Regions from separate parts of the Pontibacillus salicampi genome, predicted to be linked through region 4. Evidence: riboswitches for the same ligand, from Rfam matches in the RefSeq annotation. Region 4 holds a riboswitch; each other region holds the start of a gene.
What was found. A riboswitch is a leader RNA that binds a small molecule or an ion and turns the genes downstream of it on or off. The one in region 4 is predicted to bind S-adenosylmethionine.
Positions count from the first base shown of each region.

Region 1: another riboswitch for S-adenosylmethionine. It lies ahead of ACFFGV_RS04215 (homocysteine S-methyltransferase family protein); the one in region 4 lies ahead of metK (methionine adenosyltransferase).
Region 2: another riboswitch for S-adenosylmethionine. It lies ahead of msrA (peptide-methionine (S)-S-oxide reductase MsrA); the one in region 4 lies ahead of metK (methionine adenosyltransferase).
Region 3: another riboswitch for S-adenosylmethionine. It lies ahead of ACFFGV_RS04465 (O-acetylhomoserine aminocarboxypropyltransferase/cysteine synthase family protein); the one in region 4 lies ahead of metK (methionine adenosyltransferase).

Region 1 covers NZ_JBHLTP010000003.1:540,741-548,985, reverse strand. The annotation lists gene ACFFGV_RS04230 (BrxA/BrxB family bacilliredoxin) at 1-331, opposite strand, end outside; gene ACFFGV_RS04225 (ABC transporter permease subunit) at 490-2,469, opposite strand; gene ACFFGV_RS04220 (ABC transporter ATP-binding protein) at 3,202-4,938, opposite strand; SAM riboswitch class I at 5,136-5,241, shown strand; gene ACFFGV_RS04215 (homocysteine S-methyltransferase family protein) at 5,333-6,382, shown strand; gene ACFFGV_RS04210 (Dabb family protein) at 6,694-6,987, opposite strand; gene ACFFGV_RS04205 (flavodoxin family protein) at 7,160-7,708, opposite strand; gene ACFFGV_RS04200 (LysR family transcriptional regulator) at 7,829-8,245, shown strand, end outside.
Region 2 covers NZ_JBHLTP010000005.1:38,488-46,732, reverse strand. The annotation lists gene ACFFGV_RS08310 (ABC transporter permease) at 1-425, shown strand, start outside; gene ACFFGV_RS08305 (C45 family autoproteolytic acyltransferase/hydrolase) at 639-1,691, shown strand; gene ACFFGV_RS08300 (excisionase family DNA-binding protein) at 1,707-1,937, shown strand; gene ACFFGV_RS08295 (RidA family protein) at 2,034-2,414, opposite strand; SAM riboswitch class I at 2,764-2,883, shown strand; gene msrA (peptide-methionine (S)-S-oxide reductase MsrA) at 3,004-3,474, shown strand; gene ACFFGV_RS08285 (thioredoxin family protein) at 3,600-3,926, shown strand; gene ACFFGV_RS08280 (DUF2188 domain-containing protein) at 4,127-4,582, shown strand; gene ACFFGV_RS08275 (AIM24 family protein) at 4,685-5,383, shown strand; gene ACFFGV_RS08270 (hypothetical protein) at 5,460-5,738, shown strand; gene ACFFGV_RS08265 (CDGSH iron-sulfur domain-containing protein) at 5,783-5,971, opposite strand; gene ACFFGV_RS08260 (WG repeat-containing protein) at 6,128-7,837, shown strand; gene ACFFGV_RS08255 (TetR/AcrR family transcriptional regulator) at 7,988-8,245, shown strand, end outside.
Region 3 covers NZ_JBHLTP010000003.1:594,970-603,214, reverse strand. The annotation lists gene ACFFGV_RS04490 (hypothetical protein) at 1-252, opposite strand, end outside; gene ACFFGV_RS04485 (hypothetical protein) at 474-725, shown strand; gene ACFFGV_RS04480 (M3 family metallopeptidase) at 996-2,789, opposite strand; gene ACFFGV_RS04475 (DUF421 domain-containing protein) at 2,970-3,683, opposite strand; gene ACFFGV_RS04470 (thiol-disulfide oxidoreductase DCC family protein) at 3,960-4,355, opposite strand; SAM riboswitch class I at 4,536-4,645, shown strand; gene ACFFGV_RS04465 (O-acetylhomoserine aminocarboxypropyltransferase/cysteine synthase family protein) at 4,763-6,466, shown strand; gene ACFFGV_RS04460 (homoserine dehydrogenase) at 6,545-7,525, shown strand; gene ACFFGV_RS04455 (cytochrome c biogenesis CcdA family protein) at 7,953-8,245, shown strand, end outside.
Region 4 covers NZ_JBHLTP010000008.1:126,154-134,398, forward strand. The annotation lists gene pckA (phosphoenolpyruvate carboxykinase (ATP)) at 80-1,672, opposite strand; SAM riboswitch class I at 1,971-2,079, shown strand; gene metK (methionine adenosyltransferase) at 2,401-3,600, shown strand; gene asnB (asparagine synthase (glutamine-hydrolyzing)) at 4,113-6,020, shown strand; gene ACFFGV_RS10250 (C39 family peptidase) at 6,013-6,903, opposite strand; gene ACFFGV_RS10255 (gamma carbonic anhydrase) at 6,969-7,493, opposite strand; gene ACFFGV_RS10260 (alpha/beta hydrolase) at 7,565-8,245, shown strand, end outside.

The DNA of each region.
Region 1 (8,245 bases), on a different contig from region 4:
TCTTCCCATCCTTCAAGAATGCAAAGGATGGTGAGGAAGGTGGAAATCCTTCGAAATATTGGCGAGCGCGCTCTGTCGCTTCCCGGTCCTGCCCAGCGAAAACCGTCACCAAATGATCAGGGCGTTTATCATAATGTATAGCATGTGCTGCAGCCGGACGCGCTACGCCGCCTGCACAACCACAAACAGAGTTAACCATTACTAATGTCGTACCTGGACGATTCATTACCTCATCCACTTCTTCTGGAGTACTGAGCTGTTCATAACCAGCTTGTTCAATCTCCGTACGAGCTTGCGTTACGACATCATTCATAAAAATATTAAAATCCATGTATGCATAGCTCCTTTATATAGAGTTCCTTACTATGGTCATCTTATCAATATTTGGTAAGGGTTTCAACGGATTCCTATTGGAAGAATAGGAGTTTCACTACTAGTATCATACTTCAAGTGCAGCTGAATTTCTAGCAGAAGATAACACTCTTCTTGCTAATATTTACGGATTGGTGTAAACCTTTCTTTACTTATAGACTTCACATGCACTGTATCGGATTGTTTACCGCCTTTCTTCTTTTTGCTGCTAACTCCTTTCAACCCTATATTTCGTTGTATCTCTTCCTGTATAGATCCGAACACTCCGTGAATGGAAAAAAGGAATAACAATAGTAATACAAGAGCAGGGAGTACCATCAGATATTTCCCTGTCATGATTGCTTCACGCTGCAATGAAATTAATCCCGCCCATTCAAACGTAATCGGTATATTCGGATTGTTCGCTTGAGGGATTACACCGCCAAGCAGGAGCTCATACACCCCTAAATGCACTAAAATATATATGACCTGGATGATTTGTTGGCTTGTCTGATATATAAGCCTTGGAAGTAGGTGTGGTGTAATGTGTCGAAAGAAAATGTGTGTTTTACTAGCCCCCATCGTAATGGCCTGGTATATATATTCGTGATTTAACATGTGCTTTGCTTCATTCCCAATAACATTTACCATAATTGGAATTACCACAATGGTAAGCAACATGCCTTCAAACACAATTCGCTCGAGTAAGCTACTCTCAAACCCTGATTGCGGGCGTACTAGCGGTCCTCTTAATAGTAGGTATGCAATTAAACTTAAGGGTAAATATTGAATTCCGTCTGATATCTTGCTGACAACATTTTGCAGGCTGTTATTCATATAGAACAAAAATGGAATACTTAATAAATATCCAACTATTACTCGAAGGAATGCAATGATTATAACAAACAGTATGGTATATTTGGCTCCCGCAATCAATTGATCCAGTATGGAGAATCCGAAAGCATCTGAGCCAAGTATAAACGGCTCCGGCGGGTCATGTGGTGGTGCACTAATGACCTTCCCTTCTTCATTCTCATGAAATTTCACGTTGGTGATGGGCTTCTCTTGTACTGCACTAAATCCAATGCTTACTAGCAAAAAGCCTACGATATACACAAGGCCTAATACGAAGGGGAGGCGCTTCCATAAACGCATCATCATTTCTTTAGGGAATCGAGTATAGGAAGGTGTACGTCCCTGTCTTTTTTGAAACGTAGGTTGTTTTTGGAACAATTTCTGTACCCTATTTACGGTCTCATCAGCAGTAATACCCCAAAGGTCAAAAGCAGTGTAAAGGAAATAGAACGGTGTAAAAATCATAACGAGGGAGAAAAATATAATAATTGGTCGCGAGTCTGTCGTAACTGTCTTCAATATTCCATAGAAGTTAAAAAAATGCTCTATAATGAATAAGCTCGACAATGTAATCCATACAATTGTTTTAGATTGGTAAAATAAGCTCTTATGTATATTGCGAATACAATGCCTGACAAGGATGACACTATCCCGAACTCCTTTACTTCGGGCTAAATATACATACTCCTTCGACCATTCATCCTCTAATAGCAACAGGATAATTTTAAAAAACATAACTGTTGGCAGCAGCGAAAGCGTTATAATAGGTCCTAGGTAAATCCTCTCTTCCCCAAGATACGCAAACTCCATAAGTATAAACCCGAATCGCTGAAAAATGAACACAATAAGCAATTGTAACAAAATAATAAACATGACATCAGGAAACGATTGAATCACGTTCGACCATTTATGTATGTAGTCTTTAAATCGAGATGGCAGCAGCATAGCAACTAAAGCCAATAGAAATCCTGCCAAAAGGGATAAGGCAAGGGCTGCTAAAAAAATGGTCATGGAGTATGCATACCGCTCCGGTAAAAGCTCGAAAATAGGAACCATTTCCACTTTCGGATTCATTATTTGAGAATTAGCATTCATCATCCATTCTCTTGGTTGTGTAAGCTCGGCAATCAGCATATACATTTGTTGTAAAAAAGCAGCACCATTCCCATTCAATCCACCATAAAATAGACTAGGAACACAACTGATAATCCCAATACCGAACACTCCGAGTATGTAGTACCCTATAAGCCTAACAAATTTCATCCAACCAACCTCCACGCTTTTACTGTTACAAGAATACGTAATAAGAAAATTTTACCACACCCCTTCCAAAGACCGAATACTAAAGCATTGTTTAATTTTAATTTTCTGAGTAATCCGCATAAAAAAGAACCCTACCAAGTAACGGGTCTTACTCCTTTCCTATTGACGCTTAACAACAGCTTTTCGAGCACGGAACAATAATACTTACCCAAGGTGGAATATAAACATTACTATCTTAGGTGATATACATTTAAAACTCTTTACGAATTCCTAATGCTATTCTTCCAAGTTCAGGTTGCTTTAGTTGAAGAAGGATATACCTAAATCAAACATTTCCACCTCGCATGTAGACTATACTATTCGTGCTGTTATGGTTTTTAAATATATTTGGTACACGAATTCGCAGGTATCTACTAGAAAACAGACTCCTGCGAATTGGTATGTAAATTTAGTCAAATCCCTTTAGTGATGGGAAAAAAGAGGGCCAATTCATATGCGAATTGGCCCTCTTTTTGGGGTGTTATTCTATTGTTTGTACTGCAAATCCGAACCCTTTACCTACCAAAGGGGTTCTTTATAAGAGTAAAAACCCTATAATTAATAATGCAATAATTATGAGCAGCATAAGCAGCTGATACTTGCGATTTAATTTCTGAAAAATACGTATGAACATTGGAATCGCCTCCTCTCGAGAAGCTTACCTATACATACGGATAAAATGTACTAAAAGATTCAGTTACCTTTCACTTTCAGTTGCTGATTTGCAAATTCCCGGTAAGTGGCGTGATCTTTGTACAGCCTCTCATGATCGCCAATTCCTGTTACTTCCCCTTGATCTATAAAGACAATTTGCTCAGAATGGACGACTGTAGATAAGCGATGTGCGATAACAATCGTTGTTCGCCCCTGCATCAAATTATCGAGCGCTTTTTGCACCACCATCTCCGCCTTACTATCGAGACTGGAGGTTGCTTCATCCAGAAGCAGAATATCTGGATTTCGTATTAGCGCCCTAGCTATCCCAATCCGTTGACGCTGTCCACCTGATAACTTAATTCCACGTTCGCCAACCTGAGTATGGTAACCCTCGGGAAGGTCCTCTATAAATTCCTTCGCATATGCCATTTGAGCAGCTTGATTTATCTCTCCTTCGCTGGGTTTATAATCCAAGCCATAACAAATATTCTCCTGAATGGTTCCTGAGATGATAGGACTCTCCTGAGAAACATAGCCAATATGTTTACGCCAGTCCTCGAGGTTAATATGCTGGATATTCATTTCCCCTAACTTGATGACGCCTTTTGATGGCTGATAAAAGCGTTCTATTAATGCAAACAAGGTCGTCTTGCCACTACCACTTGGTCCTACAATTGCTGTTACAGCATTAGGAGGAATAGTGAATGAGATATTATTTAGAACAACACTAGTTTCCTGATACCCAAATGATACACCATCGAAATGGATATCCTGTTTGGCTTCCTTAACCCTTGCCCCTTTATGTAATGCTTCCTCTTGTTCATCCAGAATCCCAATGATACGCTCTGTAGCTCCTGAGGCTTTTTGAAGTTGAGTAAAAAAGGTAGTAAATTGACTTAGTGGGACAATGATTTGAAATAAGTACAGTATAAAAGCTACGAGATCACCTGCAGAAAGCCCACCTGAAGACACTCTGAAACCTCCATAGCCAAGCACAATAACTAGCATTGCCATGAGTACTAGCGTCATTAAAGGACCAATGATGGCTTGAATGGTAGCTTCCTTCAGTCCATATTGAAATAGGTTTTGAATTCCTGTTGTTCCCTGATTGAACTCTCTCCTTTCGGCATTAGAGGCCTTTACTAGACGTATTTCAGAAAGCACTTGGGTCGTTGTGGCTGTAAAGCTTGCTGTCTCATCCTGCAACCCACGGGAGACCTTATACATTTTCCTGCCGAGCGGTAAAATGATTCCAATCGCTAATGGTACGGCTATCAGCATTACCATAGTCATCTTCCAATCAAGAATTAATAGAATAATAACCGACCCAATAATCGAAATAAATCCTGTAAAAAAATTGGTGACATGCTCTGTTATTAAATTTTTGACGATACTAGTGTCATTTACAATCCGACTAATTAGTTCCCCTGTCTTATGTTCATCGTAGAATGGTACAGGGAGCTTAACATGCTTATCCCACAGCTTGGAGCGTAGTCCTGCTACAATTTGCTGCCCAACATAATTTAACAAATAAATGGAAAGTCCACTTGTGAAGGCTTGTATTAAGAACACTGCAAATAACATCGCTACAAATGTCCATTCAAAAGAGGCGATACTGAAATCATTAATAAAATCCCTTGTTAATAACGGTATGAACAGGCTGACGATGGTGGAAATCACACTGAACGAAAACGCTATGCCCATTCTCGCAACAGATGGCTTTGTATTTTTAATTAATTGAAAAAACTGTTTCCCCTTTTGGGGATATGTCATTTCTGTCAAATTGTATCCCTACTTTTTTCTTATGTACTATTGTCATTTTACCACAAGTTCATCCATTTATTTGATATAGCCCATTCCCCTCATCTAGTGCTGTATTGCTACTTTATTATCATAAATTTTCGAAAAAGTTCAAAAAAGGATTGACCTCTCTTACAATCTCTCCTATAATTCAAATTACAACTTAATAGCTCTTATCAAGAGCGGCTGAGGGAATAGGCCCTGCGAAGCCCGGCAACCTTTCAATTCGTTTGAAAAGGTGCTACATCCTACAGACTACGGTCTGAAAGATAAGAGGAGGAAACGTGTACATACACCCTCTTCTTATGGAAGAGGGTTTTTTAGTGTCCTCTTCTATAAAAACTACTTAATGGAAGGATGAATAACAATGAAAAGATCACTAGAACAACGTTTACAAGACGGTCCAGTCATTTGTGGAGAAGGCTATTTATTTGAATTGGAAAGAAGAGGCTACCTGCAAGCAGGCTCCTTTGTACCAGAGGTAGCTATTGAAAATCCAGAAGCATTGAAACAAACGTATCGAGATTATATGAAAGCTGGATCTGACGTGGTTCTTGCTTTCACCTATAATGCCCATCGTGAGAAAATGAGAATTATTGGTAAAGAAGACTTGCTAGAGCCTTTAAATCGAAATGCTATCCGTTTAGCTAAAGAAGTTGCAAAGGAACACCCAACCGAAGAAGCACTTGTAGCTGGGAACGTTTCCAACACTAATATATTCGATCCGGACGATCCCGCATCAAAAGAGAAGGTTCGTACGATGTTCGCAGAAATGATTAAATGGTGTAAAGAAGAAGATGTTGATTTTGTGAATGGGGAAACATTCTACTATTATGAAGAAGCAAAAATTGCCCTAGAAGAAATACAGAAACAGGACTTACCAGCTGTTATCACATTTGGTCTTATGGGAGAAAACATCCTTCGTGATGGGTACACCGTTGAAGAAGGCTGCCGATTACTGGAGGAACAAGGCGCACTCGTTGTAGGAATGAACTGCTTCCGTGGTCCAGCTACCATGCAGCCATATGTAGAAAAGATACGAGAAACATGTGAGGGCTTTGTAGGAGCACTGCCTATTCCATATCGTACGACAGAAGAGCATCCAACATTTTTTAATCTGCCAGATGGAGGTTGTTCTTGTAGCTTGCCAACTGAAACCACCTTCCCTACCTCTCTTGATCCGCTTTACTGCAATCGTTATGAGCTTGCATCCTGGGCAAAAGATGCTCTCAACACAGGTGTGAATTATTTCGGTTTATGCTGTGGAGCTTCACCGAGTATGCTTAGAGAAGTAGCTGAGACAGTTGGGCGTGAAGCGATTAATTCTACGTACTCACCTGATATGGAAAAGCACTTCCTATTCGGCACAGATGATACACTGAAAGGGCATAACCTTACCTATCGGACAAAAGCATAATAAAAAAGATAGGCTATTATAAAATGCTCCCTTTGTAAAGGACATTTTCAACGACATCCTAGACCGTTTTTGGGAGATGATCTCTGTATTGAACAGGGATCATCTCCTTTGTTAATACGGATATAAGGTGTGCCAAGTCACCTAGGAAATGTTAAGAGCTATGATAACCATGTTGATTGATGATTATAGGTAAAGAAGGGGATATGTTTTCATGCGAAAGATTAGCTAAGTAAGCGGAGGATTACTTAAGAAGCGGGGTAGAAAGCGACAAAAAAATTCTCTGATGCTAACCATCAGAGAATATATCCATGTTATATTTCAAAATCCACTGCAAGAATATCTGTAAGACCGATTTCCCTTAAGTAGGCTACAACCTCTTGGTGTTTCTCATGAGGGCTATATGCCTCTAAAGCTTGTTTATCTTCAAAGCGTACCGTTAAGCCTACTTCATAGCCTTGATTCCTATCAGAGAAATTCAAACCAGCTTGAATATCAACGATACCAGGAATTTCTTGTTTAAGTGATGTCAGCTTATGTATTGCCTCTCGCTGCTGCTCTTCTGTAGTTTGTTCAGTAAACGTGAACAAAACAATATGTTCAATCATTTAAGATCCCATCCTTCCTAGTGTATATCCATAGAAGATCCTTCATTCACTATATTCTTCTGGTGCTTTCAGGTCAAACGATAGAATACAAATTCACTCGCCCCATGGAATCAATTGAGAGATAGCTAAAGTCATCAAAGGGTACCAAGTATCCCAGAAAGAGATGATGACATTATGTGTCTTCTTTTAATGTTTGATTTAACAAATCAGCACTATATAAAGCTTTTTTATCTTGTTCAATTTCCCCTGGCTTGTTCGCTTGTCCAAGTACGTAACCTTCAAATGGAAGGTGTACAAAGTCAAAAATATACTTAAATTGTTGCAGCAGCGGTAGTCCTTTTATATAGGGAGAATCTCCGCCCACCGCAATAACATACCCTTTTTTCCTAGCCATTCGCTCGCGGAGATCATGATATCTATCCTCTCTCATGGCTTGAGACCAGCGATCAATAAACTGCTTCATGGTACCTGTCATCGTGTACCAGTAGATGGGAGTGGCAAAGATAATCTTATCGTATTCCATTACACGATCCATTACTTGCATGAAATCGTCTGCTACTTCTGAAAAGCCTCCCTCAGCGTGACGTTCATCTACAATGGGGGAAATATTGTACTCATCCAATTGGATAATATCTACCTCTAAACCATGAACTGCTCGAGCAGATAATAGATTTGTATTTCCATTTTCACGGCTTCCACCGTTAATCATAACAATGCTCATTCCTTTTCCCTCCTAGGTTTTGTCTGTTCATACTATTTAGCTTATACTATACATGCAAATCAGAAAAACGAATAATTTCGATAAGAATAATAGATAAAACCGATAAAGGAATGGTGAGTCATGGATCAAAAGCAACTGACTACATTTTTAACAGCTGCAGAGACACTTAATTTCACGAAAACAGCAAACACGTTAAACTATGCACAATCCAGCGTTACAGCACAGATTAAATCGTTAGAGGAGAGCCTTGGAGCTCTATTGTTTGAACGGTTAGGAAAACGGTTAGTCCTAACAGAAGCAGGACACCGATTTAAAAAGTACGCCGAGAAAATGGTTAAAATGAGTGAGGAAGCAAAAATGGCCATTAGTTCGGAAAACGAGCCAACCGGAACTCTCGTCATCGGAGCGCAGGAGAGTCAATGCACTTATAGATTACCTCCTGTTTTAACAGAATTCAAACACCTGTATCCCCATGTCAAGCTTATATTTAAACCCGCTCATTCCGATGAATTAGCTCGGGAGCAACTAATGAATGGA
Region 2 (8,245 bases), on a different contig from region 4:
CGATACTGTTAATGGCTACATCATTCTTGAATCATGCTCTTCACACTCTGACGATTGGATCTTTGTTCGACATTGGCTTTGGAGGTCTGATTACGAGGTTTCTAACCTCTATGCTATTTTCCGGCTTAACCATTCTCATTGTGCCGTTGGCAGCTCTGCTTGCGTTTAGTACAAGAAATATTTTGTCCGTGGTGATTGCGGGGGTAGCCTCCATCTTTGTGACCACTATTTTGCTGGGTGCTGATTTCGGCATTGTGTTTCCATTCTCCTTCATTTATCGTTTTAGTATTCAATACTTCGATGCTTCCATGGGATATGAAAACCAAGACCTAGTGTTAGGAGGATGCGCTATTTTGGCAGGCTACCTACTTGTATCATTGTTCGGACTATACAGGTATTCCAAAATGACTCGTATGAGTACTTAATAGCAGAATTATGAAGACAATAGGATTTTTACTTCTGGATAGGTATGATCCGCATGAAATGGTTATAAAAGTCACAGTTCATGAACTGTGACTTTTTGAATGGTAAAGAGACAAAATCCTAAACATCCTCCAGGACTTCAGGGCTTTGCGTGACAGAGAAGTAATCGGTTATTCTGGAAAGGAACAACAAACAAGAAGATTAAGGGGTAGAGCATGAAGGACATATATAGTGACATAATACAATTTCGCGGATCCCATTATGATTTTGGGGTAAGGCAAGGGGAAGAAATGCGGAATTCGTTAACAGTACAAAATCGAGAAAAGCAATGGAAGCTTCGTAAGCCTAGATTTTCAGTAGAGGAAGAGGAAGTAAAAGATGCTATCACCCGTTTCGCTCCTGGTGTTTGGGAGGAGCTAATCGGGATAAGAGATGCGCTAGGATGGAGCATGGAGCGAGTAATGATGGAATTTGGAGGCTATCGACTAGACTATGTGAAATCAGGGTGCTCTATTTTAACTGGGGACGATTACATGGTTCGTAATTACGATTATCAGCCGAAAACATACGAAGGGCGATACGTATTATTTCAGCCAACGGACCAAGGCTATGCTATAATTGGTCCTTCCCAACGGATTACAGGGCGAATGGATGGAATGAACGAGAAGGGGCTTGCGCTTGGATATAATTTTATGCATCGTAAAAAACCTGGAATCGGGTTTATTTGCTGTATGATTGGCCGTTTGATTCTAGAATCGTGTGCGGATGTAGAGGAAGCGATATCAATGCTGAAGGAGATACCTCACCGCCATTCCTTTAGTTATATCGTATTGGACCGTAGCGGAAAAACATATGTGATTGAAACGACACCAAGGGGCGTAAAGGTTAGGGAATCTAATACGTGCACTAACCATTTCGAGCATATGAAGGAAGAAAATCGAAATTATCTCGTCGATTCGTATCGCCGGCTGGAAACAATGGAGGCGGCAAGACAGCATAAACCTTCAGCTTATGAGGCATTTCGCCTGTTGAATGATTCTGACAGAGGTGTATTCTCAGATGAATATCAAAACTGGGCAGGAACCATTCATACAGCTGCTTATTTCCCGAAGGAGGGAAAGGTGTGGTTTGCTCTGGGCGGAGACAAAGAGCCGATAGTATTTGATTTCAAAGCCTGGCTGGAAGGCTTGAATGTTGAAGACAAGTTCATTACTGGCTCAGTGGATACCGATCTTCCATTTCCACATATGGACAAAAATGCAAAGTAGAGGGAGAATGTTTCCATGTATTTAACCATTCAAGAAACAGCAGAATATTTAGAGCTTCCCGAAGAATACGTAGAAAAAATGGTGTTTAAGGGACGTATTCGAGCCCTGCATGACGGAACGCAATATCTTATTTATAAAGACCAGTTTCAGCAGTATTTTGAACAAATCGAACGCTATCGGAAGCAAATACAAGAATACCTTAATGAACCCATTCCTGAGGATATGGACGTTAAGGATGAAGATTAAAAAAGCTTGTAGAACATAACCGGTTGTTCTACAAGCACTTAAAAAGATTTTCAGCTGGCAAAATGTCTTCATTGCAATAATAATTTACGCAACGCACTATTCTTTCACAGCAATAGCTTCTATCTCTACTTTTGCACCTTTTGGTAATGCGCTTACCTCGATAGCTGCTCTAGCAGGGTATGGTTCACTTAAGAAGCTAGCGTACACTTCATTTACTGCTTGGAAATCCTCCATATTTGCTAAATAAATATTGGCTTTTGCGATGTGCTTGTAGTCTAAACCAGCTTCACTTAATATCGCGCCAACATTTTTCATGACTTGCTCTGCTTGCTCTCTCACATCACTTGAAACAAATGCCTGCGTATTAGGATCTAAAGGAATTTGGCCAGAAATGAATAAAAGATTACCAAGATCAACGGCCTGAGAATAAGGTCCGATTGCTGCGGGTGCTTTGTCAGTGGAGATTGTGTTAAACATAAGGGCATTGCTCCTTTTTATCATTATTTGTATAAGATAGTGCTAGGATAACACATTCTAAAGGATTGAGAATGAGTAATATTCGAAAAATAACAAATTTCATGGGGCTGGGTAGATTTATTTTTCTTTTTACTCAGAATGTGATAGTTTATGTGTAATGCCATCCCAAATCGTTTTATACGACTGCGGGAACTTAACCACCTGTCGGGATGGCAGGCTTTATATATGTTTGTTTTAAGCATGCTAATGCAGCTGCATTCATATACTGGAAGAAGTAAGTTAAAATCCTTTACTTCGCTACCAAATGAGTGTATTATATTGATTAACAAAAATATTCATAACGCATAACTTCTTATCCAGAGAGGCGGAGGGACTGGCCCTTTGATGCCCGGCAACCATTCTTTAAGACTATGTGTCTTAACCGAAACGGTGCCAATTCCTGCAAGGTGAGAGCCTTGGGAGATGAGAGGATCGTACAGATAAACTTACGACCCCTTTCTTGGATAAAGAGAGGGGTTTTTTGCATTAAAAAACTCGTCGATCTCTTTGAAACAAGAAGTTTCCGTTATACAGAAAGGAAGAGATGAAGATGGCAACAGCATATTTTGGAGCAGGGTGTTTTTGGGGTGTAGAGGCTTTTTTTGAACGGTTAACCGGAGTTACGGCAACCCGAGTAGGATATTCCGGAGGTACAGTGGAAAACCCATCCTACGAGCTAGTGAAAAGTGGAGTTACCGGACATGCGGAAACTACAAAGGTAGAGTTTGATCCTTCTGTGATCAGCTATGCTTCCCTAGTAGACCAGTTCTTCGAGGTCCACGACCCTACCCAAATTAATCGTCAGGGAGAAGATGTTGGCACGCAATATCGTTCCGTTATTTTCTTCTTGGATGATGAGCAAAGGCAAGTAGCTGAAGAGAAAATTCAGGAATGGTCAGACAAAGGTATATATAAGCTGCCAATAGCAACACAAATTAAAAAAGCTGCGCCATTCTATGACGCAGAAGAATATCATCAGAAATATCTCCAGAAACACGGGTCTGTTTCCTGTGGGATATAATGTGAGGGTCCTCCTCACATTATATTTTAAGCTTTATAATACCAACGGGGGTAAGCGAAAAAGAAGCGTAGCACCATGTAAATTGGTATAATAGGAGCAAATCTAAAGTGCAAGGTGTGGATACGATGCAACATGCCAATTCAATAGAAGAAGTGCGTTCCTTTGTTCAATCTGAAGAGATATCTCTTCTTTATATATCAAGACCTAACTGTTCTGTCTGTCACTCCCTTCTACCGCAAGTAGAAGCATTACTTTTAGAGTATTCTTCCGTACAATCCTTACATGTAGACGCAGAACACATTCCTGACATTGCAGGAGAGTACGAGATTTTCACTGTTCCAGTACTAATCGTTTCCGTTAATGGAAAGGAAATGTTCCGAAAAGCACGCTTCGTTCCAATAGATGAATTAGACCATCAATTAGAGCGGCTTACAAGTGCATTAAACCTTTAACTCAACCCTGACTCTCTTACACGAAGAGTCAGGGTTTTTTTGAGCGTCTGTGAAAGGCACATTATAGAATATCAACGGATTCTAAAGCGATAGGCGCTTCCTTTGGTATTTGTTATAAGTCAAGGAGCAGCATCATAAGGTTTGGAGGAGTTAAAAAAAGGAAAAGAATATAGAAGAAAAAAAGTTCACGGAGGGTCGTTATGCCTTGGGATACAGAGAATTATCCTAGTTCCTTAAAGAATTTGGATTTGCCAGTTCGAAAAAAAACTATTGAAATTGCTAATGCTATGCTGGATGAGGGTTACGAGGAAGGGAGAGCTATTCCTATCGCAACGGAACAAGCGAAGGAATGGTTTGACAACGCTTCTCAAGATGAAATTGAGGAAATGAGACACAAGCCTGACACCTCTTTAAAGCAGAGGGATCCTGAAGATCAGCAGTATGAGAATCGACCAGAGCTGCTCGATAAAGGGGAGCACGTAGTAAGTCACGAAAATGGGTGGGCTGTGCAGGCTGCTGAAGCAAAAAAGCCTGCAGCTACATTTTCCAACAAAGCGGATGCGATAAACAGGGCGAAAGACATTGCGTCCAATAAAGGTACACAAGTCGTTATCCATAAAAAAGATGGAACTATTCAGGAGACTACATCGTATTAAACAACTAGATAGAAGCATTAATAGAAGGGTCCTGTTCACGTACAGGACTTTTTCATTAAGTGTAGAAGATTAGAAGGATAAGCATATAAAGGGGAGAGAAGCATGGGAAATTATTCTATACAGGAATTTATTAATCAGACGAAACAGGATGAATCAGCTAATGACTATTTTCAACTAGAAACACCTCGGATGCTTGAAATCAATTTATCCGATCAAGTTTGGGCTAAGACAGGGTCGATGATTTCATATACTGGAGATATTAAGTTTGAGAGAGAAGGTATAATGGAGCATGGCCTAGGCAGAATGTTCAAAAAGGCTGTATCAGGAGAAGGCAGCTCTTTGATGAAAGCGACGGGTAACGGGAAATTGTATGTAGCAGATCAGGGTAAGAAGATTACTATCCTTGATTTGGATAACGAGAAAATTACGGTAAACGGTAATGATTTGTTAGCCTTTGAGCCAGGTTTAGATTGGGACATCCACTTAATGAAAAAAGTGGCCGGTATGATGTCTGGAGGTTTGTTTAACGTGCAGCTAGAGGGTCGTGGTATGGTTGCAATAACGACACACTATGAACCTGTTACCCTACTGGTTACACCAGATCAGCCTGTTATTACCGACCCTAATGCTACGGTAGCATGGTCTGGACATCTTGAACCAGAATTTAAAACGGATGTTTCCTTTAAAACATTTATTGGACGTGGCAGCGGAGAATCCATTCAAATGAAATTTTCTGGAGAGGGCTTTGTAATCGTCCAGCCGTTTGAAGAGGTTGTTTATTCTCAAAGCAGTTCCTCTTAATCTGCTATTGTTCAATGGATAAGAGGGAAGGAAACTGTGCATACTGCTCCTAAAAGCTACATGGGAGTGGATGAAGTTGATACATCAGTTGAAGTCCATTGAGAAAAGCCAAAACAGAAGAGCGAGCCATACCTTGATTGGCATTAGTTCTACCATTGAGGAAGAATGGTTATGGACAGCCTTTATTAAAGGGGAAAAGGTGTTATGGGTGTTTGCATCTCATCGCTCTAAACACTTAAACGGGAGGGAATTGCAATGGAAGGGCTCCGTGACGATTCCCTCTGAAGCGGAAGTATATATTGAAGGGGTGGCTTCTAAGGTGGGATTATTATTCCGTAGTGTAGAAGTATCCTAGATAAAAACCTGGCGAAGCAGCGCCAGGTTTTTTTGTGCTCCATTTTAAGCTCGAGCTTCATCTTGGAATTGACCTTTATGGGATCCATCACAGAAGGGCTTCTTATCCGATAATCCACATCTGCATAAAGAGCATAATTTTTTAGTTGTAAATGAATGTCCTTCTGCGTCGACCACCTTAAAATCCCCAGAAATAAATAAGGGGCCGTTATCCTTTACTTGTATGGTAGCCATCTCTTTTCCCTCCTTTGTAATGTATATGAATGGATAGGCCGTCTTACTTCTGGTTTTAAGCGTTCCTTCTTGTCTGTTTCTGTTAAATGGAAGCACATTATGGATGTATCGCTCATATACTATAGGTAAAATGCCTAAGGAAAGAAGGAGACTGATATGCATCAAAAGCTATATCCAGCAGCGATGCAAACTGTCACAGGAGAGAAATGGGGATATATTAATGTTAAAGGGTTATTCGTAATTGATCCTCAATTTAATCAGGCACGTGATTTTCAGAAGAATGGGTTAGCTATCGTAGAGGTGGATGGACTTTATGGAGTATTGGATACAACCGGCTCTTTCATCGTAAAGCCACAATATGATTATATTTCATCCTTTAGCGAAGAACGTGCATCTGCTTCTAATTCCAAAGGAACATGGGTGATTAATGAAGAAGGTACCCTCCTTACTTCTACGCCCTATCCATACATTGGCCGGTATGAGAATGGAATGGCTGTGTTTAATAAAGACACAGAAAGTGGAGTTAGGTACGGATATTTAGATAGACAAGGACAGGAAGCCCTCCGTCCGATTTATTTGTCTGCAGATGATTTTCAAGAAAAAAAAGCATTGGTGAAGGTGAGGGAAAATGATTTTGCTTTGATAAACCGGAACGGCAGTGTACTTTATTCTTATCTATATCCCTACGTCGGAGCAAGAGGCGATGGACTTCTAGCTTTCCAGCGTGACTCTGGAGGAAAGTATGGGTACATTAACGAGAAGGGAAGAATAGTAGTAGAGCCTCAGTTTGATGGGGCACAACGCTTTTATGAGCAAAGGGCAATCATTAATAGAATAGACGACTATCTTTATTATTATGGTGTAATTGATCGAAAAGGGAATATGGTTATAGAGCCCGAATTTAACGATATCGTCCCGATGAAAGAGAATAGGTTTGCAGTAGGAAAAGCGAAAAAACCTTCCGAACCGTATCTTGGATCCACATATGCAATTGTTAAAGCAGACGGGGAATATTTAAGCGATTTTCGATATGAGAGTGTGCAGCCATATGAGAAAGGATTTGCCTCAGCTCACGACAGAGAGAATACTTTCTTCTTAAATAAAAAAGGGAAGATCGCTCAGCATATGCCAATATTGCCAGGCCAGGGAGCTATGGTTTTGGAGGGCAGCTTAATCAGAGCCACCATTGATTATCAACTATTCTATGTTAACCGGGAAGGAAAATTAATATGGCGCCCCAATAAAACGATAAGGCTCAATCATCAATATCGAGTGCTCCAATGGAAATATAAGCCTAACCCAGACTATCTGGTTTATTACCCTGTAGTAAGAGGGATGGAGGATACGAAAGCCCAGCAACGGGTAAATGAAACGCTAAGAGAAATATCCCAGGTGAAGCCTATTCCACCAGAGGAACAACTGGATTATAGTTTTTATGGGGATTTTGAAATTGAATTCTTCCAACAGGAGATACTCGTCCTCCAATTAAATGGATCAAAATACTATTTTGGCGCAGCGCACCCCATGCCTACAAGAACCTATACCAACATCCATTTAACAGATGGTACCTTTTTCGAGCTGAAGGATTTATTTAAAGAGAATAGTGACTATGTGAAGGTGTTAAGTGAGCTAGTTGGGAAGGACATTCAACATGACGAGCAGTACGATTATATTTTTCCCGGAAGTTATAAAGGTGTAGCTCCTAATCAACCTTTTTATGTAAATGAAAGGGAGCTGTTTCTATACTATCCTCCCTACGACATTGCACCCTATGCAGCAGGATTTGTTACGTTCTCGATTCCATTTACCGAAATCAACGATATAATTAATCACCAGGGTGCATTTTGGAAATCATTTCATGAATAAGGAAAAAATCTGCCGTTTTATATGAATCGGCAGATTTTTTTGAGCACGGTAGCAGAAAGAAAAGGGAAGCTCACTGAGAAGCAGCGTTGACTTTTACATTGGAATAGTATTACAATTTTATTGAACAGCGGTCAATAAAGGAGAGATAGTATGACACCTAGAAAGTCTGCTTCGGAAGAGTTGACGAACGAGAGAATTATGGAAGCGGCCAGAGAATTATTCGTAGAGGAAGGGTATCAGCTTTTTTCGATGAGAAAGCTAGCAAGAAAGTTAAACTGCAGTCATGGTGCTATTTATCATCATTTTGAAAATAAGGCGGCTTTATTCTATACGTTAGTGGAGGATGGCTTTTCCTCCCTTAAAGCAGTGTTAAATCAAATTGAAAGAAATGTGGAGAAAGGGGAGGAG
Region 3 (8,245 bases), on a different contig from region 4:
AAATACGGTTACTAGTATAAAGACAATTACTAGTAAAGTGGAGCTTATCAAGGATTCTTTGGTGGTAACTCCTGCTTTATGCTCTAAAAATCCTATTAAGTTGCTAACAAATAGTATTCCAAATAAAATAAGCCATTGTCCTACGGAATCTTCAAAAACAACAAAATATCTCATCATACCTAATCCTAGAAATAACAGCCCAATGTGACCAATGATCATAAAAAAATACTTCTTTAAGTTCCGACTTTTCATATATTACTCTCCCACCACAAATAGACGAATTGACCTGTTCCTTTGCAATGATTTGTATAAATGCCTACTAATGAAAAAATGAAAATGAAGTGATACACTAAGCTTAGACGTCAGAAGGAAGAGCTTAAGGATGTGAAGTGGGACAATACCTAACAGAAAGGGGTGGCCGACTATACGAACCTATGTTGTATCCCTCCTATTACCGGCATTCAGGAGAAGACATGGATAAAAAGTTCATGAATGTTCTTGGATTAATAGGAGTAGCCGCATGGATTTTATACTTTATTTGGAAATCAGGTTCCTACACCAATAAGGAGCTAACAGAAGCATACATAACACTCGCCTCCATGACTCCTCTTTACTTTATTCTAACCAATCTCTATTCTCGCTTTGACAAACTAGTCCTATGGAGCCTGTTATGCTTAGGTATTCTTTCATCAGGAATTGCTGTCTATTTTCATGTCCACTCCTAAGAAAACAGGTGTGTGCTTTAATCATACCACCTGCTCGGTAAACAAATAATAAATGTTACCATTCTATTTCTAGTAAACCCACATGGTTGATTTTTTCTTTATTTTGGAGGGGTTCTAGTTCATCTGTTGAACAAAGAATCCCTCCCCCCTTCTGACAGGTGTGAATTCATCGTATCTTCCGACTTAGTTAGTGTTCATTATTCCAAATTTCCAGCAACAACTCCATCTATCTTTGAAATGAATAGGTTTTATGAAAAAAAAGGGCCTTGTCTATGGAGATGTGTTATATACTTGTTCACTTATATGTATAAAATCTTGCACATCCTGAATACATCGTTGCATTCCATTCTCCCAGAAGCTTTCTTGTGTTATGTCCGCACCTAAATGCTTCATAGCCAACTCTTCTACAGACATCCGACCAGAATCTTCGAGTAAAGCGACATATTTCGACTCAAACTCTTCTCCTTCCTGCTCTCCTTCAGCATAAATCCCCATTGCAAATAAATATCCAAATGTATAAGGGAAATTATAGAAGGGTGCCTCCGTTTTAAAGTAATGAGGTATAGTAGCCCATGCATAAGGAGAGAGATGGTCTATGGAACCGAGATAGCCTTTATTGAAAGACTCCTCCATAATTGTGTTCAAGCGACGGGTTGGAATGTATCCTTGTTTTCTTTCTTCATATAGTTTCGACTCAAATAAATACCTAGAGTGGATTTCCATAAAATTCATGACGCTTCGCTTTAGCTTCTCTTCTAATAAGAAGAGCTGCTGTTCTTTGGAAGCTGCCTCCTGATAGGCGGCACGCAGCATTATCATCTCTGTATAGGTAGAAGCTGTCTCTGCTAGAGTCATAGGATAATCTCTTAATACGGGTGATACGTTGTTAAGGGCCTCATTGTGAAACGCATGACCTAACTCATGGGCAAGCACTAGCACATCTGTCATTTGTCCACCATATGTCATACAAACTCTCGATTGTCCTGATAATGGAAAGGCTGCACAAAAAGCATACGCCGATTTGTTAGGACGGTCTTCTGCCTCCACCCAATGTTGCTGGAACGCTTTTTTAGCGAAGTTAGACATTTTTGTTCCATACCTCTCTAGGTTATACAAAACAAAATCCACACCTTGATCATAATCATAGGAGGCTACTTCCTTATTAATGGGGGCCCAAAAGTCATACGCCTTCATAGTTTGATTGCCAAATAATTTAGCTCTATGAGATAAGTAATCTATAAAGGGTTGTTTGTTGCGCTCAATGACGTCCCACATCACCTGAAGCGTTTCCTTCTTTATACGGTTATTGGTAAGAGCTTCGTCGAACGGCGTGTCTATCGCTCTTAATTCACACAAGCGGGTCCTAACTCCAGCAATTCGGTTTAGAATGGAGGAAAAGATATTAGATTTATCTTCGAATGCATGATGTAATTGTTGAAAAGAATGTACCCGAACATCCTTCATCATGTGGGAGCGTAAATTTCTAGTTTGGGCAATGGTTAGCTTTCTGTTCTCTTTGCCTATCACCATGTAAATAGTCATATCGTTTACTGTTTGATGATATAGGTCTTCCCAGCAGTAGTACCCATCCTCTAATAGAAATTCTACTCTTTCGCCCAATGCTCTACCGGCCTTATCTCGCCATTCTTCTAAAATAAATTGGTAATGTGGTAACTGGTCCAGGATACGTTTCCAGACCGGTTCCTCTAATTTGAATAGAAGCTTGTACAATCTGTCCGCTTGTGATTGAAAATCTAAGCGAAGGCTAGAAACAGCTTCCTTCCATTGTGGTGTTTCCTCTTCTTGTGTGTTTTCTGCTCGTTTACAGGTTAAGAGAGAACTAATCTCTGCTAGACTATCTTTTATTTCTTCTAAGGTGTGAATAGTGTGTTCCAAGGTATTTACCTCAGGAGTTGCTGTAATTTCTAATTGTTCCACCAGCTTCTTTAATTCTTCCATTTGCTCGCCAATTACCTGAATGGGAATAGGAAGCTCAGACAAATCCGAACCTATATTCCATTTGCTATATATTTTCCACGTTTTTGAATATTTATGTTCACTCATATCTATTCCTCCCGTTCGAGTTTATTTATTTTACTCAGAGTAACAGAACACAAGTGCTCTCACCAGAACCATTTGCATTACTAGTGTATTTAGAACGATCGGGTTACAAAAAAATGCTTAGCCAGCGTGTTGGCTAAGCGGAACTTATATATGTATAAGTGTGGAACTCAAATTGCATACTTAGTGTTTATAAGGAGGCACATGATCCATGCGTGACTGTTTCTTGGACATAATTAACTCCCCCTTAGAGTTAACTGCTGCGTAGAAAATAGATGATATGCTATGTTCCCCGACTGTATTAAGCTTGTCAATCAGCCACGTCTCTGTTTTATTTACTTCCTGCAGTAAATCATATTGTATCTTCCCATCGAGAATAACCGGAATTTCGTAATTATCACCAGATGTATAAATGGACATATCCTCCCGAATGACACTTTCTTTAGCAGGATATAATTTCACACTAAGCCTTCCATTCGCCTCTATAATGGCAAGTTCCACATCCTTTGTATGAAATACGTCCTTCTCTCTCAGCATTTGTAGAATATTATCAATCGAGTACTGGATACGCTGCATATTCTCCATAAGGAAGGTTCCCTTATACATTACTACTGTAGGCTCGAAAGTAAGTAACTTCCCAACCTTTTGATGTTTCAATTTCAACCTTATAATAAGCTTCTGTAATATCGCTATCGCAATCATTGCAACTATGGTGTGAATATGATCTATACTCGGGTCTGCTATATCGGCACCAACTACAGCTCCCAAAACAAGCACTACAAGAAAATCAAATACCGGAAGTTCTCCTATAGAGCGTTTACCCATATATAGACCTATTACAAGCATAAAAGGAAGAATCGTTACAATACGCAGGATAACCTTTATACTATCCATCATAATATCCACGTAAATGCACCTCTTGTATGTGTATAGTGTTATACCTATCATTGCCAAAGATGATGACATTCCATACTTCTCTTTTATTCCTTGGTGATTAGATAAAATACACCATAATGGCTGTGTGCTCTCTTGAATCAAGTAGATATAGTGATTAAGAAGCCTTTTCCTTTCTATTCTCCTAAGAAGGAGATAAATGACATCCCTTGTCGTCAGCAATCCTTCTAATGTAGCATTCCTATTCACTTTTGGAGGACCAGTGAATTTATTTCGTATTTAATCCAAAAATCTTTTCCGAACCGAAGGAGATGGTAGTGTACATTCGGATTTCTTCCCAAACCATTTATATCGGTTCCTTGCTAGCAAGTCATACATTTTATTCCGAATAAAAGGAGGCACTGCTATTAATATATATAAAAGCTTCCATAAGCCTGACATTTCTTTCAAAATCCTTAAACTAGCAGTAGATTTAGTATAAACGTGATTCTTTTCCAATAAGATAATGCTGTCTGTTTGTTTATCCACCTCGTACTCATCTACTAAACGTTGCCCTTCCTCTCCTTGCAGTGAAGCAAAGTAGAATTGTTCCTTTTTATCTCGCTTTATAATAAATTGAACAGCTCCATCACAGAAATTGCACACTCCATCGAATAGAATAATTTTTTGTTTCACTTCATTTCCCCTCCCTAGCGCTATTTCCTATATTGTACCAAACAGACTTACTTTGTGAAACAATGAACATAATTACAGTTTTAAATTTTCGAATAAGTCAATTAATTGTGTTGACGAAATACTGACCTATCGTTTATACTTTTGAGTAGTAAATGACTAAATGCTAACTGACAATTTAATCTCTTATCAAGAGCGGCAGAGGGACTAGGCCCTGTGAAGCCCGGCAACCTTTCAACATCGTTTGAAAAGGTGCTACATCCTACAGGTCATGCGGATCTGGAAGATAAGAGGAGGACGGTACATATAAACCCTCTTCTTATGAAGAGGGTTTTTTCTATTATCCCCTCTTTTCCCTTACCTGTCAGGCAATTTCCCTAGACATCATCTAATCAAGGAGGAATTGTACCATGACACTACCATTTCATACGTATCGTTTAGAAACACTTAGCCTACATGGAGGCCAAACCCCTGATAAAGAAGCAGGTGCAAGAGCTGTACCTATTTATCAAACTACATCATACGTATTTAACGACACAGACCATGCCCAAAATTTATTTGCACTTAGTGAACCTGGTAATATTTATACAAGAATTAATAACCCTACTGTAGACGCATTCGAGCAGCGAATCGCACTATTAGAAGATGGGATAGCTGCGGTAGCTACTTCTTCCGGAATGGCTGCTATTACATTATCCATACTAAATCTTGCTCAGGCGGGAGACGAAATCGTCGCCTCCACCAACTTATACGGTGGAACCTATAATCTATTTGCTGTCACATTACCAAAATACGGCATTCATGTAACATTTGTAGATGGTACTGACCCTGAGAAATTTAACGAAGCCATTACGTCTAAAACCAAAGCTGTGTTTGCTGAGGTCATTGGGAACCCGAGCTTAGATGTCCTAGATCTTGAAGCAATAGCAGATGTTGCTCATGCTCATCACATACCACTGATTGTGGATAGCACCTTTGCTACCCCTCACATTTGTAAGCCCATCAGCTGGGGAGCTGATATTGTTGTTCACTCTGCAACGAAATGGCTCGGAGGACACGGTAATTCTATTGGTGGAGTTGTTGTGGATAGTGGCCGATTCAATTGGAATCAAGATAAATTCCCAGGGTTTACCGAACCTGATGAGAGTTATCATGGTCTTCGTTATGGAATCGATGCCGGACCAGCAGCATTCGCTATTAAGTTAAGGGTTCAGCTGCTACGTGATATTGGAGCGTGCTTAAGTCCAACCAATGCCTTTTATTTACTGCAAGGGCTCGAAACATTACCGCTTCGAGTGGAACGACATGTACAAAACGCGGAGCAAATTGCTACTTATCTCGAAAATCATCCAGGTGTGGAATGGGTATCCTACCCTGGATTAAGCAATCATCCCTCTTACGAATTAGCTAGCAAATATTTGCATAATGGGTTTGGTTCAATGATTGTATTCGGTATTAAAGGTGGCCGGAATGAAGGTAGAGAGGTTATAGATAATATCAAACTGTGGTCTCATGTGGCTAACGTAGGCGATGCCAAATCTCTTATCATTCACCCAGCAACTACTACCCATCAGCAATTGAATGAGGAAGATTTAAAGAAATCAGGAGTAACAGAGGATTTAATCCGTTTATCCGTTGGACTAGAAGCTGTAGAAGATTTGATTGCAGATTTAGAGCATGCGATATATCAGGCGACAGGATTCCAATATAGCAGTGCAGCACAACCAGCAGCTGTAGAAACCATCCTCACTTCTTCTCTTTATCGAGATGAAAATGAGGCTAGACCAAAAGTAATTACTGTATATGGAGCCGATCGTACAAGTAAACCTGAAGAATTTTCCAAATTAGAAAGACTAGGGTTTCAGTTGCTGTTTGACAGCGAGGCACAGGTAGAGCATACCGATATTGTGTATGCTTTGAGCAGCACGGGAGTTGAAAAAGCCATCTCACAATTCCCAAGTGCTACCGTTTTTATCACACAGCATATTATAGATGAGGATATAAAGGATAAGTTAGACCATTACTCCATTTCCTACTTAGAAACGGACAGTGTCTATCGTCTTGCACAGTCCATTCGAACTACGAACAATAACCGTGAAACGACTAAAGTATAACTGATGCACAAAGAGAGCGCCGTTAAACGGATGGCTCTCTTTGTCACCTTAGATGATACGGAAGAAAGGAAGATGTAGATGACGATTAAGGTCGCAATACTAGGATTTGGAACAGTTGGAGAGGGTGTATGGGAAACACTTCATACCCACCATGAATATATACAAAAGAAATTAAGTACGCCAATTGAAATTACGAGCATTCTTGTCAAGGACTCTAATAAGAAACGAAACCTCCCCGATTCTGTACAAGTGACAACAGACATTGAAGAAGTCTTTCAACAGCCTGTAGACGTTGTCCTGGAAGCCATTGTTGGAAAACAGCCTGCCTATCAGTATGTAACACGAGCTATTGAGCACGGAGCACACGTGATAACGGCAAACAAGGAGATGTTTGCCCATTACGGTCCACACCTCCTTGAACTGGCTAAAGAGCATAATGTATGGATTGGGTACGAAGCAACAACAGCTGGTGGCACCCCGGTTATTCGAACCATTGATCAGATGCTGCAAGTAAATCAAATAAAGAGTATCCAAGGTATCGTAAACGGAACATCCAACTATATTCTGACACAGATGACCAAGCACCAAAATTCTTTTGAAGATGCTCTCCTGGCAGCCCAGCAAAAAGGCTACGCAGAAGCTGACCCAAGCAATGACGTCGATGGCTATGATGCATTCTATAAAGCTATGATTCTAAGTCAGCTTGCCTATCAGGATCAACCAAACTGGGATGAAGTTTATTTGGAAGGAATACGTACTATTTCCAGTCAAGATATTGATAAGGCGACTATACAAGGGCAAAAGTGGAAGCACGTGGCTACCATTGAATTACGCCACGGAGCACCAAGAGCATCCATCCAGCCCATGCAGCTAAATGAGGACCATCCCCTCTACAACATAGATGGGGTAGAAAACGCGCTCTCTATCCAGACTGACCTGCTTGGCTCCATAACATTATCAGGACCAGGTGCAGGAAAACTCCCAACGGCGAGTGCCATGATCGAAGATTTACTATACGTTTTCCAAAAAGAGCGTCAGCAGGAAGCTCAATATGTGTAGAAGAAGCTATTTCATATGTTTCAAACATATAAAACAAAGCCTCATAAACGGCTGTCATTGCCGTAATGAGGCTTTGTTTTTGCTTTGAAGAGCGAATAATATACTTATGAAGCACTCGCGTTAACCCGAACCAGCTTAATTTGATCACTGAACTGAAACAAATTAGAGCTCGGATTGTTTGATCCTCTTCATATGTAATAATGTAATAATATGGATAGTTCTGTTAAACTAATAGTCAATATTCCGAAAAACAAAGATATAGTATCCCCTATTAGTAAAAACCATAAAACAACTATTAGCAGTAAGCTTCTCATCCACTGCTTTTGCAACAGCTTCATCTCTATACCTCTATTTTTTATATGTTACTATCGTTTTAGGGTTGTTATAATTAGAATAATATGTAAATAATATTAGCTGGGGGTAGATTATGGAATTAAGCATTTGGTTAGCATTCGGAGCAGGTATTTTATCCTTTGTTTCCCCTTGCGTTCTCCCCTTGTATCCGTCTTTTATCTCTTATATTTCGGGAGTGTCAGTAGGACAGCTCTCTGACAGAGCATCTTTGCCGCGCAAAGCACAGAGATCTATTACTATCCATACCATTTTATTCGTAGTAGGACTTTCTGTCATTTTCTTCGCGTTAGGCTCAGCAGTTACATTTATTGGTGAACTATTTTCTGGATATCAAGAGACTATTAGAATGCTAGGGGCTATCATAAT
Region 4 (8,245 bases):
CGTAAGAAATAGAATAAAAAAAGGCTAACCTGATTTCAGGTTAGCCGTTCATCTATATAAAGGAGATGAGGGAGCGAAGTTATTTTGATAAGAAGGTAGGTCCAGCGTTTTGTATCTGCTGACTTACCCCGTTGAATTTCTTGAAATTATCATGGAATTTCTGAGCTAATTCTTTAGCCTTTTGCTCATATGCTTGAGCATCCTTCCACGTTTTCTTCGGAATTAACACTTCATCTGGTACACCTGGACAATGGGTCGGCATGCTTAATCCGAAAATGTCATCCTGCACCATTTCTGTAGAATTTAGCTCACCTTCTAGTGCTGCATGTACCATGGCTCTTGTATGAGACAGCTTCATTCGGGAGCCTTCTCCGTATGCTCCACCTGTCCAACCAGTGTTAACGAGATACACATTGGCATTAAATTGATCTATTTTTTCGCCAAGCATTTCTGCGTAGGTAGAAGCATGCAATGGTAAAAATGGAGAACCAAAGCAAGTAGAGAAAGTGGCTTCTGGTGATGTGATGCCTCGCTCTGTTCCAGCGAGCTTGCTAGTATATCCACTAAGGAAGTGATACATAGCTTGCTCCTTCGTCAGTTTACTTATAGGAGGCAGTACGCCAAAGGCATCCGCTGTTAAAAAGACAATCGTATTAGGATGACCTGCAATGCTTGGCTGGACGATATTATCAATATTATCGATTGGGTATGCTGCACGAGTATTCTCCGTTAAACTGGTGTTATTATAATCTGGCAATCTGGTTTCCTCATCAAGGACGACATTCTCTAAAACGGAGCCAAAACGAATGGCATCAAATATTTGAGGTTCATTTTCTCTGGAAAGATTCACGCACTTGGCATAGCAGCCGCCTTCAATATTAAATACACCACGGTTGGACCATGCGTGTTCATCATCCCCAATAAGACGACGATGGGGATCTGCAGAGAGAGTTGTTTTCCCAGTTCCAGAGAGTCCAAAGAATAATGCTACATCACCTTCTTGACCGATATTGGCACTACAGTGCATAGAAAGCACATCCTGCTGTGGCAGAAGGTAATTCATAACAGAGAAGATGGACTTCTTGATTTCTCCTGCATATTCCGTTCCGCCTATTAGAACAACACGCTGCTTAAAGGAGATGATAATAAACGTTTCAGACGTCGTTCCATCAATCTCTGGAACCGCTTTAAAAGTAGGGGCAGAAATAACGGTGAAATCACTAGTATGAGTAGCCAATTCTTCTTCACTTGGGCGTATAAACAGCTGCTGTGCAAATAGATTATGCCATGCAAATTCGTTAATCACTTCCATAGGGAGACGATATTGCGGATCAGCACCTGCAAATCCTTTAAAGGAATAAATCTCATCCTGATTACTTAAATGATGTAAAACCTTTTCATATAAATGTTCAAACGTTGTTTCGGATATTGGCTGATTAACTTTGCCCCAATCAACCTTTTGTTCGGTTACATCATCTTTTACAATAAACTTATCATTAGGGGAGCGACCTGTGTAACGTCCAGTTTCTGCCTGGATAGCTCCAGTAGCAGTTAGGCGTCCCTCTTTGCGAGACAAAATCTTTTCTACTAATTCAGCAACGGATAGGTTTTTTCTTACCGTATCCTGCTCCAGTAATTCTCTAAGTATAGATTGTTGATTCACCGTTTTCATCCAGAACCCGCCTTTATTAAATAGTATGGGAATGATACATAAAAGAAATAAAACGTTTCCTTTTTAAAAGGATCAACGCATCATAATGTGTCGGTTTAATGTAAGATTAGTATAACACATTTAAATTATTAGTCCACACTAATTATTAAAATGAAACAATTTGTTCATATAATACAGGGAATTAGACCAAGTAAAGGTCATGAGTAGAGGGCAAATGAAGGGTGGGAGTAGGAGGAAAACCTTACTCTCAGTTGACATTACCTGTGTAAAACGTTATGATAAGTCGCGAACGGAATCTATCTTATCCTGAGTTGGTGGAGGGACAGGCCCGAGGAAACCCGGCAACCGTCACGATAAAGGTGAAATGGTGCTAACCTGTTGCAAGGTATAACCTTGAACGATAAGAGCGAAAGGATCCTTTCCCTTTGCTCGAAATATGGGAAAGGTTTTTTTATACGCTAAAAACCATCATGTTAGGTAGTAACAGTTATGTTGAATCACAACTGATTAACCAATGCCGATACCATGTATTGGTCTTTTTCTATTTTAATACTGTTTCTTCCTTTTATATATGCACAAGCAAACATTTATGCTCATAAAGCTAGAAGAAGAGATCATGTAGGGCGCTTATACACTCTACTGTTCCTGTGTTATTAAGAAAGTCTTTAATAATTAGCAACAAGGGAATAAGTTCCGTTTGAAAATGTTCTGAAGGAGGAGTATGGGGAATGGCAGCAAACCGCCGCTTATTCACATCGGAATCCGTTACAGAGGGGCATCCCGATAAAATCTGTGACCAAATTTCTGATGCTATTTTAGATGAAATACTGAAAAACGATCCTAACGCTAGGGTTGCTTGTGAAACGACTGTAACGACAGGTCTGGTATTAGTATCAGGGGAGATATCTACTAATACGTATGTAGATATTCAAACCATCGTGCGAAATACCATTAAGGAAATTGGCTATACTCGTGCGAAATACGGCTTTGATGCAGAAACATGTGCTGTATTAACCGCAATTGATGAGCAATCTCCTGACATTGCTCAAGGTGTGAACGAGTCATATGAAACTCGTGAAGGTCAGATGAGTGATAAGGAAATTGAAAATATAGGAGCAGGAGACCAGGGGTTAATGTTTGGTTATGCAAATAACGAAACTCCTGAATTAATGCCTTTACCAATTTCTTTGGCGCACAAATTAGCGAAGCGGCTCTCCGATGTTAGAAGAGATGAGACGTTAGATTATCTTCGTCCAGACGGTAAAACACAAGTAACGGTAGAGTATGATGAGAATGACCAACCATTGCGTATTGACACCATTGTCATATCTACTCAGCATCATCCTGAAATTACATTAGAACAAATTCAGCGTGATCTAAAGGAGCAGGTTATTAACCCGATTGTTCCAAAAGAATTGTTAGATGATAGTACGAAATACTACATTAACCCCACTGGTCGATTCGTTATTGGAGGGCCACAAGGAGATGCTGGTCTGACTGGTCGTAAGATAATTGTGGATACGTACGGTGGATATGCTCGTCACGGTGGAGGAGCATTTAGTGGTAAGGATGCTACGAAAGTAGATCGTTCAGCGGCTTATGCTGCTCGATATGTTGCGAAAAATATTGTATCGGCAGGACTTGCTGATGCATGTGAAGTTCAGCTCGCATATGCTATTGGTGTTGCCCAGCCTGTTTCCATATCCATTAATACATTTGGAACTGGAAAAGTAACCGAAGAAAGGCTAGTGGAAGCGGTTCGCGAAACATTCGACCTGCGTCCAGCAGGTATAATAAAAATGCTGGACCTTCGTCGCCCAATTTACAGAAATACAGCTGCATTCGGACACTTTGGCCGAACAGACGTTGAATTCCCTTGGGAGCAAACAGATAAAGCAGAAGTATTGAAGCAGCTCGTTACTTCCTAAAAAAACATGCTGTCGAGTCAATCTCGGCAGCATGTTTTTTCTTGTTAGTCCGACAAAATGTCCTGTTTTGTTTGCTGTATAGCGGCCTTATGTGGAAGGCTTGAAGGCCAGACTTCATCGATACTGTTGCTGAAAGGGGAGCCTTTTCTCATAAAAAATTTTTTTAATCCAAGTCTTCTGCTATCTCTCCATTATATGAATCAACAACATCCATATTGTTATTTGTCTTTAATAAAAAAAATTGATAAAATGTAGTGTTTGGTTTTCTTATTATGGAAAGGTGTAAGGTGAAACGAAACTGTATTTAGTTCGTCTAAACATAGAGGAAATTATGGAAATGAATTATGATTATCCACCCACAATGCTCCTAGGTCGTTCGAATGGTGTACAGTGTCTTCCGTATAGGAAACATCCCGCTGGCATGCGTGTTCTGCCTATTGGGGATTCTAGTAAAGATATTCTTTTTATGGTAAACTGAAACAGCAAAGTGAAGGAAAGTGAGGACTTTTTTTATGTGTGGTTTTATAGGTGTAATGAGACATCTGCCTTCTCCTCTTGATGAGCAGGAAAAGCAGAATTTTAAACGAAGAAATGACATAATCACTCACCGCGGTCCAGATGATGAGGGGTATTTCCATGATGAGTACATATCCTTTGGGTTCCGCCGATTAAGTATCATAGATATTGAAAGCGGCCATCAACCGTTGAGCTATGAAGATGAACGGTATTGGATGGTGTTTAATGGTGAAGTTTATAACTATGTAGAATTAAGAGAGTCTCTGCAGAAGAAGGGGTACACGTTTGAAACGGAATCAGACACCGAAGTTATCGCAGCAATGTTTCGGGATAAACGGGAGGAAGCCTTTGCCCATCTTCGCGGTATGTTCTCAATCTTAATTTGGGATAAAGAGGAGCAAACCCTTTACGGTGCTCGAGACCCATTCGGTATTAAGCCATTATTCTATAGTGAGCAGCAAGATGAAACGTACTTTGCCTCAGAGAAAAAGAGTATTACACTTCTTCAGGAAAATGAACTAGTAAACACAGAAGCATTACAGCATTACTTAAGCTATCAGTATGTTCCAGAGCCGCTGACTTTGACAAGTGGTATTCGAAAAGTAGAGCCAGGGCATTATTTCGTAAAAGCTCCTAACGGAAAGATGCAATTTCATCGTTATTTCCACGCTACCTTTACCCAGGTTGCAGGTAGCGAACAGCAATGGATTAATAAGATTCAAGATACGTTATACGACTCTGTAAACGTTCATATGCGAAGTGATGTACCAGTTGGGTCGTTCTTATCAGGTGGAATTGATTCCTCTATTATTGTTTCAATGGCAAGAGAGTTTAATCCTAATATCAAAACGTTTTCTGTAGGATTTGAACGGGATGGCTATTCGGAAGTAGATGTGGCAAAGGAAACAGCTGATAAAGTGGGCGTTGAAAACATTTCTTATACTATCACGCCGCAAGAATATATCGAGAAGCTACCAAAGATTATGTGGCATATGGATGATCCATTAGCGGATCCAGCCTGTGTGCCGTTGTATTTTGTGGCACGAGAGGCTCGTAAACATGTAACCGTTGTTCTTTCAGGAGAGGGAGCAGACGAATTATTTGGCGGTTATAACATCTACAGGGAACCAGAATCATTAAAGCTGTTCGATTCTATGCCAGGTCCTGTCAAAGGGCTGCTATCCAGAGTTGCTGCTGTTATGCCAGAGGGTGTGAGAGGAAAAAGCTTCTTGGAACGTGGAACCACTCCTTTGAGAGAAAGATATATTGGGAATGCTAAGATGTTTGAAGAAGCAGACAAGCGTAATATCTTGGCGGATTACCATGAGTCAGCTACCTATCAGTCCATAACCAATACATTGTATAATCAGGCAGGGTCGTATCACCCAGTAAACCAGATGCAATATATTGATATTCACACTTGGATGAGGGGCGATATCCTTCTTAAAGCAGATAAGATGACAATGGCGAATTCCTTGGAGCTGAGAGTACCATTCTTGGATAAGGAAGTATTCAATGTAGCTAGGGAAATCCCTGTAGATAGGAAGATAGCAGATGGCACTACTAAATCCATTTTGCGTAAAGCAGCACGAGGTATCGTACCTGATCATGTGTTAGATCGGAAGAAGCTAGGCTTCCCTGTCCCAATTCGTCACTGGCTTAAGGATGAGTTATATGATTGGGCAACTGAACTAATTCAAAACAGTGAAACAGACCATTTACTAAACAAAAAAATAATCTCTCAATTGCTTGAAGATCATGTTCAAGGAAAAGGAGATTACTCTCGTAAAATATGGACTGTGCTGATGTTCATGCTTTGGCATCAAATATACGTGGAACGGAAATATTCCTTCTCAGAATTAATGGAAGAGGATAAAACAACAAGCAAGATTTCCATTACTTAATGGAAATAGCTTGCTTGCCCATTTGCACCCAGGCAGCGTGAAATTCGTTGATGGGTGCTTTTTTATTTTGTCCAGATAATGGATCATTAAAGTAAATATGCTGCTCATCGTACCCTGTTATGACAACAGAGTGTTCTTTCCTAGTGATATCGATTGGTCCTGCTTTGGTTTGCCAGGTGGTGAAATAATGGTCAGGCAATTTGTTGTAAGTTGTATTCGTAATTACCCAAACTGGCCTGCCTTCATGAAGTTCCTCTATTATTTTATAAAAGGGCTGTCCTGTAAAATCGTTTACCCGTTCTGCGCCTACGTGTTTAGCTGCTAAAGAGGCAACAGGTCCATGATATACACCATAGCCTGGATTGGATAAGGAATACATGTCCCCTACAAAACCATCATTGGGATTTCCAAAGTGTACAGAGTTTCCCTTCTCCTGATAAGGGGTTGGGTCTTTATGGATTTGATCGGCCAATGTCATCTTATCCACCTGTATGTCATGATGCTGGAGTAGCATACTAAGGGACGTTACCTCACAACCCCTTGGCAGTTCAGGGTATTGATGGGTTGTCGGTACATGGATGTGGACACTTTCTTTTAATATATACTCGTCAATTAACGGGACGAACGAAGTCCCTTCTTCTAGCATAGTACCAGTAGCAGCCACAGATTCCGAGTTTAAAGAGAACCAGTGATTAAAGGTGGCAGCAAGCTTCCCTTTATATTCCTCATACGATATAGCAGTTAATCCAATCGTACACGCAAAAAACAACAAGCTATACCAACGCAATAATTTACGGAAAGGGTGCTGTATCTTCTGAAATATGGAAAACAAAAGCAACAGGATGCTCATGATAAAGGTTCCAAACCATAAGGCGTTTACCATAGAGGAGATCACCTCCTTGCCATTACATTATCCTATAAAGGGTACTTTAGACGTGGAAAACAGTGTTAATAGCCCTGTGGTCGCTGAATAGACTTATAATACTGCCCTTTTTCCACATATTCTTTACGGATACGCTCCATCTCCTTATTATCTTCATCGGTTAATTCTCGAACTACTTTAGCTGGTCTTCCAAATGCAAGCGTATTCGCTGGAATTTTTTTGTTAGGAGGTACGAGACTTCCAGCTCCAACAAAAGCTCCTTCTCCTACTTCACAGCCATCAAGCAAAGTTGTTCCCATTCCAATCAGTGCATTTTTTCTAACTGTAGCAGAATGAATCATCGCTTGATGCCCAACAGTAACCCCCTCTTCAATGGTTAAAGGTTTGTTTGGGCTTTGGTGGAGTAGACTTTGATCTTGAATGTTGGTCCCTTTCCCTATATGGACTGGTGCAACGTCTCCACGAATAACAGTTTGGAACCAAATGCTCACATTTTCCTCTAATGTGACATCTCCAGTCACAACAGCATCATCTGCAAGGTAGACTGAATCATGAATTTTCGGGTATATTCCTTTATATTGGTATATCATTTGAAACCTCCTGTAACATATGGTGTTATAAATAGTATAACAAATGCACAAAACAGTAGGGGAAGGAAGCGATGGCGATGAAAGAACAATTAGCAGCAAACCCTAAAGGTATTATGATAATCGTACATGGAGCTATGGAGCACTCCGGTCGATATGAAAACCTCGTTAGACAATGGAATGAATCTGGATATACTTGTATATATGGAGATTTACCTGCCCATGGAGAAACAGATGGTGTGAAAGGACACGTGGATTCCTTTCAAGAGTATATGGATGCCATCATAGAGTGGGTACGCCATGCAACTACATTTGGATTACCGATTTTTCTTTTAGGGCACAGTATGGGAGGGTTGGCAGTAATCCGTGTGTTAGAAGAAAATAACGTGATGCCGATTGAAGGTGTTGTGTTATCTTCTCCATGCCTCGGGCTAGTAGAACCTCCATCCAAAGCAATAAAATCAATGGCGAAGGGACTAAATGTGCTTGCACCGAAAACTATGGTCGATGGCAGCCTCAACCCTCACCATCTTACTAGAGACACGCAAGCTATTAGAGAATTAGTGAATGATACATTGGTGTTAAAGAAGGTATCAGTACGGTGGTATAGCGAATTAGAGAAGGGGATGAGGCTGGCTTTTGAACGAATGGAAGCCTATCCAGACATTCCTACTCTTGTCATGCAAGCTGGAAGCGATAAAATAGTAGATAAAGTACAAACGAAAAAGTGGTTTGATACCTTGAATATTAATGAA